Desulforamulus hydrothermalis Lam5 = DSM 18033: one gene and its partner. The protein of the gene in region 1 interacts with the protein of each later gene in a pairwise test. Links are inferred from orthologs where the notes say so. Each region holds a gene or a part of one and is shown on either strand. Other genes may lie near its edges. The genes, in order: hfq and rho.

Region 1 (6,073 bases):
ATAAAGGAGAAAATAAATGCTGCCCATTGAAAGATTAGCCTACTGCAACGGTTTGCGGGGAATACACCCGGGAGAAAAGTTTTTGTTGACCAGCTGTTTCTTGCTTACCTGCCTGGCACTTAATGTGCCGGTTGTCTCAGGTTTGGTTTTGCTTACCATGTCTGTAATTACACTGCGCCAGGGGAAAATTCCTCTGGGTTTTTACCTCAAACTGTTATCTGTTCCCATGTTTTTTCTGATGGCCGGTACTGTTACCATTGCTGTCAATATTTTGCCGCCCCAGGCACCCGCCCTGTGGAGCTGGCAATGGGGCGGGCTTAAACTGGGGGTTACATCAAGCAGCTTGCTTGCCTGCGCCAAGCTCATATTGCGCTCGCTGGCGGCGGTAACTTGCTTATATTTTTTGGCCTTAACCACACCTTTAATTGAAATTATCGGCATATTGCGAAAGCTGAAAGTCCCTCCCTTGTTTATCGAATTAATGTCTTTGGTATACCGCTACTTATTTATATGGCTGGCAACGGCAACCGGTATCTATACTTCGCAAACTGCCAGGCAAGGTTACAGTTGCCTGAAAAACAGTTATCGCTCCCTGGGACTGCTGGCCTCCAGTCTGCTGGTACGATCCCAGCAACGGGCTCAGGAGCTGTACACGGCTTTAGAAGCAAGGTGTTATCAGGGCACCATTGAGGTACTGGAACAAACATATCCCCTCTCCAAAAAAAACCTGCTGTTGATTGCCATAGCTGAAATATTATTAATTCTGGCCTATTATTTAAGCGGAGGAAATTAAATGTCTGATCATATTTTTCAAATGCAAGACCTTTACTTTTACTATCCTGACGGCACTCCTGCCCTGCAGGGCGTATCCTGCAACATTGCCAGAAATAAAAAAATTGCTCTTTTGGGAGCCAACGGGGCTGGTAAATCTACTTTTTTACTACATTTAATCGGCATTTTACAACCTGCCCGGGGAAATATTCGGTTTAACGGGCTGCCGCTGCAATACGACCGGGATTCATTAATCAGATTGCGCAGTAAAGTGGGTTATGTCTTTCAAGACCCGGACAGCCAGCTGTTTTCGGCCAGCGTCTGGCAGGAAGTTTCCTTTGGACCCATGAATTTAGGTTTGCCCAAGCAAATAGTGGCCAACCGGGTGGCCGATGCTTTGCAGGCAACCGGCACCTTTCACTTAAAAGATAAACCAACTCATTTCTTGAGTTTCGGCCAAAAAAAACTGATCTCCATTGCGGATATCCTGGCCATGCAGCCGGAAATGATTATATTTGATGAACCCACGGCTTTCCTTGATCCCCGGTATACCCGGCGTATCCTGGACCTTTTAGACAATCTTAATCAGCAAGGAATTTCTATTATTATGGCCACCCACGATGTGGATAAAGCCTATCAATGGGCCGATACAGTTTTTGTCATGAAAGAAGGTCGGCTGGTTAAGATAGGCTCGCCGGCAGAAATATTCAGTGATGATGACTTATTACAGGCAACCTCCCTGGAAAAACCGTTAATTCTCAGTATTTTCCGGCAACTGCAGCAAGCCGGTTATATTTCACACCGCTTGGCGCCGCCGAAACAATTGGATGAATTAATTGCGCTGCTGCCGGGCCGGCCTGCCGCCCGATAAGCGGCTGTAAAACATTCAGTAACAGATCTTTCCCCTTGGATTAAAAACAGTTTTTCTTTCCCGGCATTACTAAAGGGTGGCTTTTGATACCCTGGTCATGCCAACCGGGCATCATTAACCACCCACCAAAATTCAACCATAGGATTATTTGGGGTTAACTTTACTTGACTTGCAGCACATTCCAGGCTGCTTTTATCACACCCAGCCTTACATATTCTTTGGATAAGCCACCCTGTAAATATACAGCATAGGGTTCCCGCAGCGGAGCATCAGCAGTCAGTTCCAGTGATGCTCCCTGGACAAAGGTACCGGCCGCCATAACAACATCATCCTGGTAGCCCGGCATGTAGTCCGGTTCCGGCAGGGCATGGGCGTCCACCGGAGAAGCTGCCTGTATGCCGCGGCAAAAGGCCAGCAGCCTCTGGGGGCTGGTCAAGGCAATGGATTGAATAATGTCAGATCTGGGTTCATCATAGGCCGGTGAAACTTGAAAACCCAATCTTTCAAATAGCCGGGCCGCAAACACCGCTCCCTTAAGGGCTTCTGCCACCGTGTGCGGTGCCATGAAAATACCCTGCATTAAAAGCCGCTGATGCCCCAGGGATGGCCCCACTTCCGCACCGATGCCCGGTGCTGTCCAGCGGTTGGCAGCCATTTCCACCAGTTCCCGGCGCCCCGCTATATATCCCCCGGTGGGTGCTATGCCGCCGCCGGGATTTTTAATCAGCGAACCGGCCACCAAGTCAGCCCCTACGGCGGTTGGCTCGGTGGTATCCACCAGTTCACCGTAGCAATTATCAACAAACACAATGGCCTGGGGAACACGGGATTTAATAAAATCGGCCAACCTGGTTAGCTCTGCCAGGGTTAATGAAGGGCGCCAGGCATAACCCCGGGAACGCTGCACTAAAACTACCTTGGTTCTGGGGGTCAGGGCTCTTTCGATGGCAGCCCAATCCAGTGTCCCCCGGTCAGTTAATTCCACTTGTTGATAAGTAACCCCCAGGTCCTTTAAAGAACCAGGGGCATTTCCCCTTTTGCCGATAATTTCTTCCAGAGTATCGTAGGGTGACCCCTGTACCGCCAGCAGTTCATCCCCCGGCCGCAGCAAGCCGTACAGGGCAATGGCAATGGCATGGGTGCCTGAAACAATCTGGCTCCTGACTAAGGCGGCCTCTGCCCCGAAGACATGGGCATAAATTTTCTCCAGGGCCTCCCTGCCGGCATCATTATACCCGTAGCCGGTGGAACCTCGCAAATGGTAATCAGAAACCCGGGCCAGGTGAAAACCTTCCAGCACCCGGGCATGATTCAGCAAGGCCCGGGCTTCAATTTCGCGGTATACCGGTTGTACTTCAAGTTCTACTTCTGCAGCAAGTTTGTCCAATTGTGCAAAATCCATGTTACACCCCTGATGCTATTTTTTTACTGGCTCTGATGGTATTATATTTCTTCCACCGCCTCTGTCAAGTCTTCCCTGTAAATGGTCATCAGGTCTTCCCGGGTAATATTTTTTCGCCCCACCAGGCGTACTGCCTGATGCCGCATGGCCCGCTCAATCAAGTTGCGTACCAGCCTGGCGTTGCCGCTATGCTCATGCTTTACCGTCTGGTATTGCAGAATTTTGTATAATTCCTCCCGGGCCGGCGGGGACAGCACATATTGGCGCTGCTTCAGCATCAGGTCGGCAATTTCCATCAGTTCTTCCAAGGAGTAATCCGGGAAGGTGATATGTATAGGAAAGCGAGAGCGCAGCCCCGGATTAGTTTCTAAGAAATAATTCATTTCTTCCTGGTAGCCGGCCAGTATAATGATTAAATTATCTTTGTTATTTTCCATACTGGCTACCATCGAATCTATAGCCTCCTTGCCAAAATCCTTTTCGCCGCCTCTGGCTAAAGAATAAGCCTCGTCGATAAAAAGGATTCCTCCCAGGGCTTTTTTAATCTGATCCCGGGTCTTGGCTGCCGTATGGCCGATGTATTCGCCAACCAGATCGGCCCGTTCAACTTCAATCAGATGACCTTTCGGCAATACCCCCATTTCCTTAAATAAACGCCCGATAATCCTGGCCACTGTAGTTTTGCCGGTACCCGGGTTACCTTTAAAAATCATGTGCAGCACCATAGGTTCATAAATAAGCTTTTCCTTTTGCCTGAGTTTTTGAATTTCAACAAAGGCTTGAATTTCTTTAACCAGTTTTTTCACACTGGACAAACCGATTAACTGATCTAATTCACCCAATATCTCCTGAGTAGCCTTACGGCTGGCTTCTTCGTTAAGGGGGGTTTTGTCCTGGGAATTCAACTGCTTGCCCGTAAAGGATGTTTTTCTGACTGGTCCCACCGGTTTTGTTGCTTCGGGCCGGGGCAGATTTTGCCACATTCTAATCTTAACCAGGTTGTTCACCTCCGGGCAATAACTTTATGGTTGTTAAACATTATACGCTCGGAGGGTGCTATTGTGACCATAAAATCAACAGCCTCTCCCTTTGGGAGAGACTGCAGAGTGTCGACATACATTATCGGTGATTTATGATCCCCTTTGGCTCCGGTCTACGCACCGACAGCACTATGATTCGCTACGGTCGCCCTTGGGGTCGCCTCAAACGGGCCATCCTGGCCCGGTTCGGCTGGCGCCCACATCCTGTGAGCGCCACCCCAATGGCTCCTTTCGCTCATCAAGTGCTGTTTCCGGTGCTTCGACAAGTCGCCCACAGGGGATCATTAAACCACCTCACTTTGTTTTACAGCCTTTGTCTACAGTCTGTAGCCTCTCCCTTTGGGAGAGGCTGTCAGTGTTAGGACACGGGCTTGTTTTCCGAAAAGGAGGTATTAACCGGACGCAGCGGGCTGATGGTGGAAATTGCATGTTTATATACCATCAACTGTTTGCCGTCGCTTTCCAAAATCACCGTAAAGTTATCAAAACCCTTCACCATACCTTTTAATTGAAAACCGTTGATAAGAAATATGGTAACCGGGATATTTTCCTTTCTGACCTGGTTTAGAAAGGCATCTTGCAAATTAATCTGGGGTTTTGTCATGAGGGTTCCCTCCATTATTGGAAAATATTTTCTTTCTATATCATAACAAGTGTTCTACGCGTTGACTAATTCTCCTGCTATTTGTTTAGCAATTTCCCGGGCCAACTTACTTTTATCGCTGTAATTTTCCAGGCAGAGCCAGTGAATTCGCTTATCCGCCCTGAACCAGGTTAGCTGCCGCTTGGCAAAGCGCCGGGTATTCCGCTTAATTAGTTCAACCGCATCCGCCAGCGTGCACTCTCCCTTTAAGTAGGCAATTATCTCCTTATAGCCCAACCCCTGCAGGGCGGTGCCCCAGGTATCATACCGCTCCATTAATTGCCTGACTTCCTCTACCAGTCCCTGCTGCAGCATCAGATCAACCCGCTGTTCAATCCTTTGATAAAGCAGCTGCCGGTCCATGGTTAAGCCAAACATTCGGCAGCGGTACTTGGGAAGATTGTTCTTTTGTACATACCGGTATTCTGAAATTGGTTTGCCGGTTTGATAATATACCTCCAGAGCCCGGATTACCCGCCTGATATCATTGGGATGCAATTTTTGAGCAGTCACCGGATCCACTGCCGCCAGTTGCCTGTGCATAGCCTGGTTGCCCAACCTGGCCGCTTGCTGTTTTAGCTGTTCCCTTAATTCAGAATTACCGTCAGCGGGGGTAAAATCATAGTGATCAATGACTGAACGGATATATAATCCGGTGCCCCCCACCAGCAAGGGCAAATTTCCCCGGTCTGTTATTTCTATAATTAACTTTTCGGCAGCCCGTTGAAACATAGCCACACTGAATTCCTGGTCTGGCTCCACAATGTCAATTAAGTGATGGGGTATGCCCTGTCTTTCGGCCAGGGTCGGCTTGGCCGTCCCGATATCCATACCCCGGTACACCAGCATGGAATCAGCAGAAATAACTTCTCCCCGCACCAGTTTGGCCAACTCAATAGCTACGTCGGTCTTCCCCGCCGCCGTTGGCCCCACAATGACAACTAAAGGCCGCAAGTCCTGCATTGTTACGGCACCACCTTTTCTATAATGCCGTAAGCCACCGGCGAATATTTTCCTCCCTGTACGGCAGGAAAGTTCAGTCTTTTAAATTCGTCACTGCCCCTGTTTTCTTTCATCACCACTCTCTTTCTGGCAACCCGAACAGCCTCGGCCACAGCTTCCCTGGATAGGGGGTTGTGGTTGGCAAACAGGCGCAACGGTGCCATGGAACTGGATTTTTCCCTGGCCACCCGAAACATGGGGTCAAAATACACCACATCAAAGGAGTTGGCAGGCAGGTTTTTCAAATATGTCAAGTGATCTGTCGGGATCACTGTTATCCGTCGCATGGCCTTTAAAATCTCCGGCTTTTCTCCGGTATAAGACTGTAAACCAAGGCGAACAAC
Region 2 (6,148 bases), on another replicon or contig:
CCTGCGGCGCTTTCCTGCTGGGGGTTGTCAGCAAATCGCCCGGCAGCTACTGGCTGCAAATACCCTGTGTTTTCTGTGAAACCAAGCACATTCGGGAAATCTCCGGCACGCGGCTCTGGGGCCCGCAGACCCTTCACCTCACCTGCCCGGAATCCGGGCTGGAGCTGGGCTACCTGGGGCGGGCGGAAGAAGTAAAAGCGCTGGCGGAATCCCTGGACACCGGCCTGGAAGCCCTTATGGAAGAACTGGGTTATGACGATTACTTTACCAACCCGGCGGTAATGCACCAGGTTATGGCCTGCCTGCAAGAGATTGCCGACAACGGGGGCCTTTACTGCCAGTGCGGCAACAACCACATCGAAGTGGACGTATACCTGGACCGCTTGGAACTGCACTGCAAAGAATGCGACAGCATCAATATTGTTTATGCCGAAACCGAAGAAGACCTGCAGGTCATTCAACAGGTAGACACCATCGAACTGACCAAACACGGCTTCAAGTTTCTCGACAGCCTTGCCAATACCCCCAAACTAACCAAAAAAACCCGGCGCAAGCGAAATAAACATTCCTAGCAACATAATTCCGGGCAACCCTGGCCATACTGTAAAGCAAGTCAGGGACGGCACCATTTGCTGTTACTGTTTGCCCGGGCCACCGGGCAAGTGCCGACAGCTTCCGCCGGAAGTTTTCAGAAATAAACGCAGTAACCCGTCATACCGGCCCGGACGCTGTCCGGGCCGTTGTCAATTTGGTTCAGTAAAATTTTAAGGAGGTTTTGTTATGCCGCTGGTATCTGTCAAAGAACTGTTACAACGTGCAGAAGAAGGAAAGTACGCCGTTGGCGCCTTTAACGTCAACAACATGGAAATTGTTCAGGCCATCGTGGCGGCGGCGGAAGCGGAAAGGGCGCCGGTGATCATGCAGGCCAGCCAGGGCGCCATAAAATATGCCGGCATCGAGTATATTTACGCCCTGGCCAGCCTGGCCGCAGGCCGGGCCAGCGTGCCGGTGGCCCTGCACCTGGACCACGGCACCAGCTTTGAGCAGTGCATGAAGTGCATCCGGGTGGGCTTTACTTCAGTGATGATTGACGGTTCAAAACTGCCCCTGGAAGAAAACATTGCCCTTACCAACAAAGTGCTGGAGGTGGCCCGGGCCACCGGTGTGTCGGTGGAAGCAGAGCTGGGCAAAATCGGCGGCACCGAAGATGATATTCATGTGGACGAAAAGGACGCTTTCTTCACCGATCCGGAAGAAGCCCGGTATTTTGTGGAAAAAACCGGCGTGGATGCCCTGGCGGTAGCCATCGGCACAGCCCACGGCCAGTATAAAGGGATACCTCAATTAGACTTCCCCCGCCTGGAAAAAATTGCCGGCCTGGTTAAAATACCCATTGTACTGCACGGTTCCTCCGGCGTGCCTGACGAGGCGGTGCAAGAAGCCATCCGCCTGGGCGTGCGCAAAGTAAACATCGATACCAACATCCGGGAAGCCTTTACCGCCGCCTGCCGTCAGGTGCTGGACAGCAACGCCAAAGAAATTGATCCCCGCAAAGTATTAGGCCCGGCCCGGGAAGCAGCGACCCAGGTCATCAGAGAAAAAATCAGGGTCTTTGGCAGCGCCGGCAAAGCCTAAAACCGGCCGGGCGGCCGGCCCACACATTAATCAGGAGGGACTACCATGCTGCTTTTTATCGATACCGCCAATGTCAACGAGATTCGTGCGGCCAATGAACTGGGCATTATTGCGGGTGTTACCACCAACCCTTCCCTGATTGCCCGGGAGGGGCGGGATTTTGCTGAAGTGGTCAAAGAAATAACCTCCCTGGTAGACGGCCCCGTCAGTGCGGAAGTTATCAGCCTGGAAGCGGCCGGTATGCTGCAGGAGGCGGTACAACTGGCGGCCATCCACCCCAACATTGTGGTAAAAATACCCATGACCGCCGAAGGCTTAAAGGCCACCCGGGCCTGCGCCGCCAGGGGCATCAAAACCAACGTAACGCTGGTTTTTTCAGCCAACCAGGCGCTGCTGGCGGCCCGGGCGGGCGCCACCTACGTCAGCCCCTTTGTGGGCCGCCTGGATGATATCGGCCACGACGGCATTGGCTTAATTTATGATATTGTTGAGATATTTGATAACTACGGCCTGCCCACCCAAATTATTTCTGCCAGCATCCGCCACCCGCTGCATGTGCTGCAGTCGGCCAAAGCCGGTGCCCATATCGCCACAGTGCCCTATAAAGTGCTGCTGCAGATGATCAAACACCCGTTGACCGAGCAAGGCATTGATGCTTTTCTGGCCGATTGGGCCAAGCTGCCCAAGCAGGGTTAAAGCGCGGCCGGCGGCTGACAGTTGACCAATCCTCCTGCCTAAGCTATACTGTAAACAGTGCCGGCGGGCAGCGCCCGCCGGCACGGCAAGTAGAAGAAAAGCCGGGCCTTTGCAGTGTGGCACAGCTGAGCCGGGCTTTTTCTGCCTTTTAGGAGGATTATGAGGTGGTCAGTATTGTCAGAAAATTAATCAACAAATGTAAGCAAACCTGTTTGGATTCCTACCACCGGCTCTTAAATCTCCCGGAGGCTCCCCGGCAGGTGGCCCAGGGAATCGCCCTGGGCGTTGCCTTTGACTTTTTGCCGGTTCCCTTTATCAGCATTCCCCTTTCCTTTTTGGTGGCCAAACTGGTACGGGTGCATGCAGTGGCCGCCACCCTGACGGTTTGTCTGTTTAAACCGGTGGTTCCCCTGTTTTTTACCCTGAATATTTTTGTGGGCAAACTGCTGGTGGGTTCGGCCCCCTCGCCCATCAGCGAAGAAATTGCCCACGGCGTTCCCCTGCTGACCAAAGCCCTGTTGCAAATTAAAGCCTTAGGTTTGCCTTTCCTGGTGGGCAGCGTGACCAACGCTGTCTGGGCCGGCCTGCTGGTTTATTATGCCGCCGTTAAGTTTTTAGAAGCCCGGCAAAAGGCCATAAAAAAAAACCCTGAAAGCCGCTGCTGCGAATAAAAGGTCGCAGCCCTGGCAATATAGGTGATAAACCACAATACGTTTTAAAGGTGGAGTGTACTTGTCTGAGCAAGATAAGCCTGTCAACCTGCAGGCTGATTTAGAAGCCAAAACCATGCGGGAATTGTATGCCATTGCCCGTGAGCTGGAAATTCCCGGCTATTACAAGCTGCGCAAGAAAGAACTGGTTTTTGAAATATCCAAACTGCAGTCCAAGCAAAGCGGCGTTTCCTTCGCCGGCGGGGTGCTGGAAATATTGCCGGACGGCTACGGGTTTTTAAGGCCGTCCACCTATGTGCCCAGCAACGACGACATTTATGTTTCGGTATCGCAAATCCGCCGGTTTGATTTGCGCACCGGCGACCTGGTTTACGGCCAGGTGCGCAAGCCCAAAGACAACGAGCGGTATTACGGACTTTTGCGGGTAGAACAGGTCAACGGCGGCCGGCCGGAGCTGGCAGCCGAACGCATGCACTTTGCCGGCCTGACACCCCTTTATCCCCAAGCACGCATCCGGCTGGAAAACAGCCCCGACAGGATTTCCACCCGCGTCATCGACCTCATTGCCCCCATCGGCAAAGGGCAGCGGGGTCTCATCGTAGCCCCGCCCAAAGCCGGCAAAACCATTCTGATCAAAGAAATTGCCAACAGCGTTACCGTTAACCACCCGGAAATTGAACTGTTCATCCTGCTAATTGACGAAAGGCCCGAAGAAGTAACCGATATTGAACGTTCGGTAAAGGCGGAGGTTATCAGCTCTACCTTTGACGAGCCGCCGGAAAACCATGTCAAGGCTTCCGAGATGGTGCTGGAGCGGGCCAAACGGCTGGTAGAAAGCGGCCGCCACGTCATGATTTTACTGGACAGCATCACCCGCCTGGCCCGGGCTCACAACCTGATCATTCCGCCCAGCGGCCGCACCCTGTCCGGCGGCGTTGACCCGGCGGCCCTGCACAAGCCCAAGCGGTTTTTCGGTGCGGCCCGCAACGTAGAAGAAGGGGGCAGCCTTACCATCCTGGCCACCGCCCTGGTGGAAACCGGCAGCCGCATGGACGATGTAATCTTTGAGGAATTCAAAGGCACCGGCAACATGGAGCTGATATTAGACCGGCGGCTGGCGGACCGGCGGCTGTTTCCCGCCATCGACATCCAGCGTTCCGGTACCCGGCGGGAAGACTTGCTGCTCACCAAAGAGGAACTGGAATACGTGTGGAGCCTGCGCAAAGCCATTGCCGGCATGAGCCCCCTGGAAGCCCTGGAAAACCTGCTGGAACGCATAAAAAACAGCAAAAGCAACCAGGAAATACTGGGCGATTTTAAGCCCAAAAACCGGCTGCAGGCGGCAGCCGCCGAGCCGGGCGAACCGGCAAGCGCCCTGCCGAAGCGAGCCGGCCGCAGAAAAAGTGCGGCAGAAACTGCCAGGCTGTAGAACAGCCATGTATATTTTCCTGTCACCTCGGGCAAACTATTAACAGTTTGCTTATTTCGAGGTGATTTTTTATGAGCATTCAGATAAATAAAAAATTCCTGGCGGCCGCCCTGGCCATTGTCCTGGCGGTTGGCGCCCCGGGGCCCGGGCCGGCCGGCGCCGGCCTGGAGGAACTGGTAACCGACGGGGCATATACCCTGCCGGCGGCCCGCCCGGTGGCAGCAGTTAAACAGCCGGCCGCCCTGGCCGGCAGCCTGCCTATGGAATACCGGGTGCGGCCCGGCGATACCCTGTGGAGCATTGCCGGGCGGTGCGGCCTTACGGTGGCTGAACTGGCAACTGCCAACAACATTAACGAAGCCGAAATATTAGCGGTAGGGCGTACCCTGACCATTCCCGGCCGGGAGGTTTGCTACCACCTGGTGGCCGGCGGGGAAACCCTCTCCCACATTGCCGGTCAGTACGGCATTTCCCTGGACGAGCTGGTTAAGGCCAACCACCTGGCCAACCCCCACTTAATCCGGCAGGGCGACCGGCTGATCATACCGGTATCCGGCCAACCGGCCACAGCCCTGGCGGGGCAGGCCGGCAAAATACAACTGGGGGGCTGGGCCTGGCCGGTGGCCGGCGAGATTACCTCCTCCTTCGGTATCCGGGGCGACCGCCCCCACGAAGGGATTGACATCGGTGCCGGGGCAGGCGCCACCATCACCGCTCCGGAACGGGGCCGGGTAGTCTGGGCCGGTCCCCGGGGCACCTACGGCCTGACGGTAATTTTGGATCACGGCGGCGGTATCCGCTCCCTCTATGCCCACTGTGCCAAACTGCTGGTGCAAGAGGGGCAAACCGTAGAACGCCGCCAGCCCATTGCCGAAGTGGGCAGCACCGGCCGTTCCACCGGGCCCCACCTGCATATGGAAATCCTGCGTCAGGGGATACCCCTGGACCCCCTGATGTTTCTTACAGACAAACTTTTTGTATAAAAAACCCCTATCCGCAGGATAGGGGTAAAACATGGCCTTATGAAATTGTCCGTAACGCCCGCCCCTGATCGGCCCGCTTGCTAACTGCCGTTTCATTTGCTCGCCGGGGGCTGCCCTCCGGAAAAGCAGCCCGCTGCCTGCGCCGAAAACCGGGGTCAAAGGCTGCTGCCTTATGTGTGCAGGGGTGAGGACGTCTTTGCATGTGTTGAAGTGATGGCCGGGACGGCCCGGGGCCCGTACTTGGCTGCCTGGGCCCGGCAGTGCCGCCGGCTGTGCCGCGCGGGAACATAAGGCATCTAAGCAAGAAGGGGAAATATAAATAAATCGGTCATGCCGGCATGAAAACCTTGCCAAACAGGTGATTTTCAAGACGGGTGGCAAAAATGACCACCCCGGTTATCACGCCCCTTTCCTAACATCATCTGCTGCCTGGTTGGTGGCCTGGGATGGCCGGGATCTCCGGCTTGGCCCGAGCCACCGGCCGGGCCGCTGCCGGGGCCCGGCGCCGCCTGCCGCTCCCGGCAGGGCCGCCTGTGCGGCGGGCCGCAGGGCCAATTAATGAAGGCTTGGCTGGATTCAGGGGAGCAAGGTACTGCATACATATTAATCGCCTCCCTCAACATGCAGGTTCAGTCCAGGAACCAACCATATTGAATTGTCGGCTTTCCTGCCAAAGCTAACGGAGCTGCCTGCTCCCGGCGGGGGTATGACCCCTCCCCGCATCATAAATGCTT

The links.
Region 2: the proteins of hfq (region 1) and rho interact in binary tests that used the Escherichia coli proteins (3 or more experiments, as listed by UniProt). The link is inferred for Desulforamulus hydrothermalis Lam5 = DSM 18033 from one-to-one orthologs.

The regions. Positions count from the first base shown.
Region 1 is NZ_CAOS01000015.1:7,456-13,528, forward strand. What follows is about bases 3,066-5,946. They hold hfq (RNA chaperone Hfq), read right to left. Parts: upstream 4,689-5,946; coding sequence 4,443-4,688; downstream 3,066-4,442. Other genes in these bases: DESHY_RS12585 (AAA family ATPase), read right to left, coding at 3,086-4,027; DESHY_RS13800 (hypothetical protein), read left to right, coding at 4,177-4,446; miaA (tRNA (adenosine(37)-N6)-dimethylallyltransferase MiaA), read right to left, coding at 4,743-5,690; DESHY_RS12600 (class I SAM-dependent methyltransferase), read right to left, coding at 5,693-5,946. Outside these bases: cobalt ECF transporter T component CbiQ, read left to right, coding at 17-793; DESHY_RS12575 (energy-coupling factor ABC transporter ATP-binding protein), read left to right, coding at 794-1,642; DESHY_RS12580 (methionine gamma-lyase family protein), read right to left, coding at 1,803-3,044; more of DESHY_RS12600, read right to left, coding at 5,947-6,073. UniProt on the Escherichia coli protein: RNA chaperone that binds small regulatory RNA (sRNAs) and mRNAs to facilitate mRNA translational regulation in response to envelope stress, environmental stress and changes in metabolite concentrations.
Region 2 is NZ_CAOS01000010.1:92,251-98,398, forward strand. Bases 2,292-5,247 are described here. They hold rho (transcription termination factor Rho), read left to right. Parts: upstream 2,292-3,063; coding sequence 3,064-4,431; downstream 4,432-5,247. Other genes in these bases: fsa (fructose-6-phosphate aldolase), read left to right, coding at 2,292-2,331; DESHY_RS07925 (DUF2062 domain-containing protein), read left to right, coding at 2,496-3,002; DESHY_RS07935 (peptidoglycan DD-metalloendopeptidase family protein), read left to right, coding at 4,503-5,247. Outside these bases: DESHY_RS07905 (hypothetical protein), read left to right, coding at 1-572; DESHY_RS07910 (class II fructose-1,6-bisphosphate aldolase), read left to right, coding at 781-1,635; more of fsa, read left to right, coding at 1,681-2,291; more of DESHY_RS07935, read left to right, coding at 5,248-5,414; DESHY_RS07945 (hypothetical protein), read right to left, coding at 5,780-6,016. UniProt on the Escherichia coli protein: Facilitates transcription termination by a mechanism that involves Rho binding to the nascent RNA, activation of Rho's RNA-dependent ATPase activity, and release of the mRNA from the DNA template.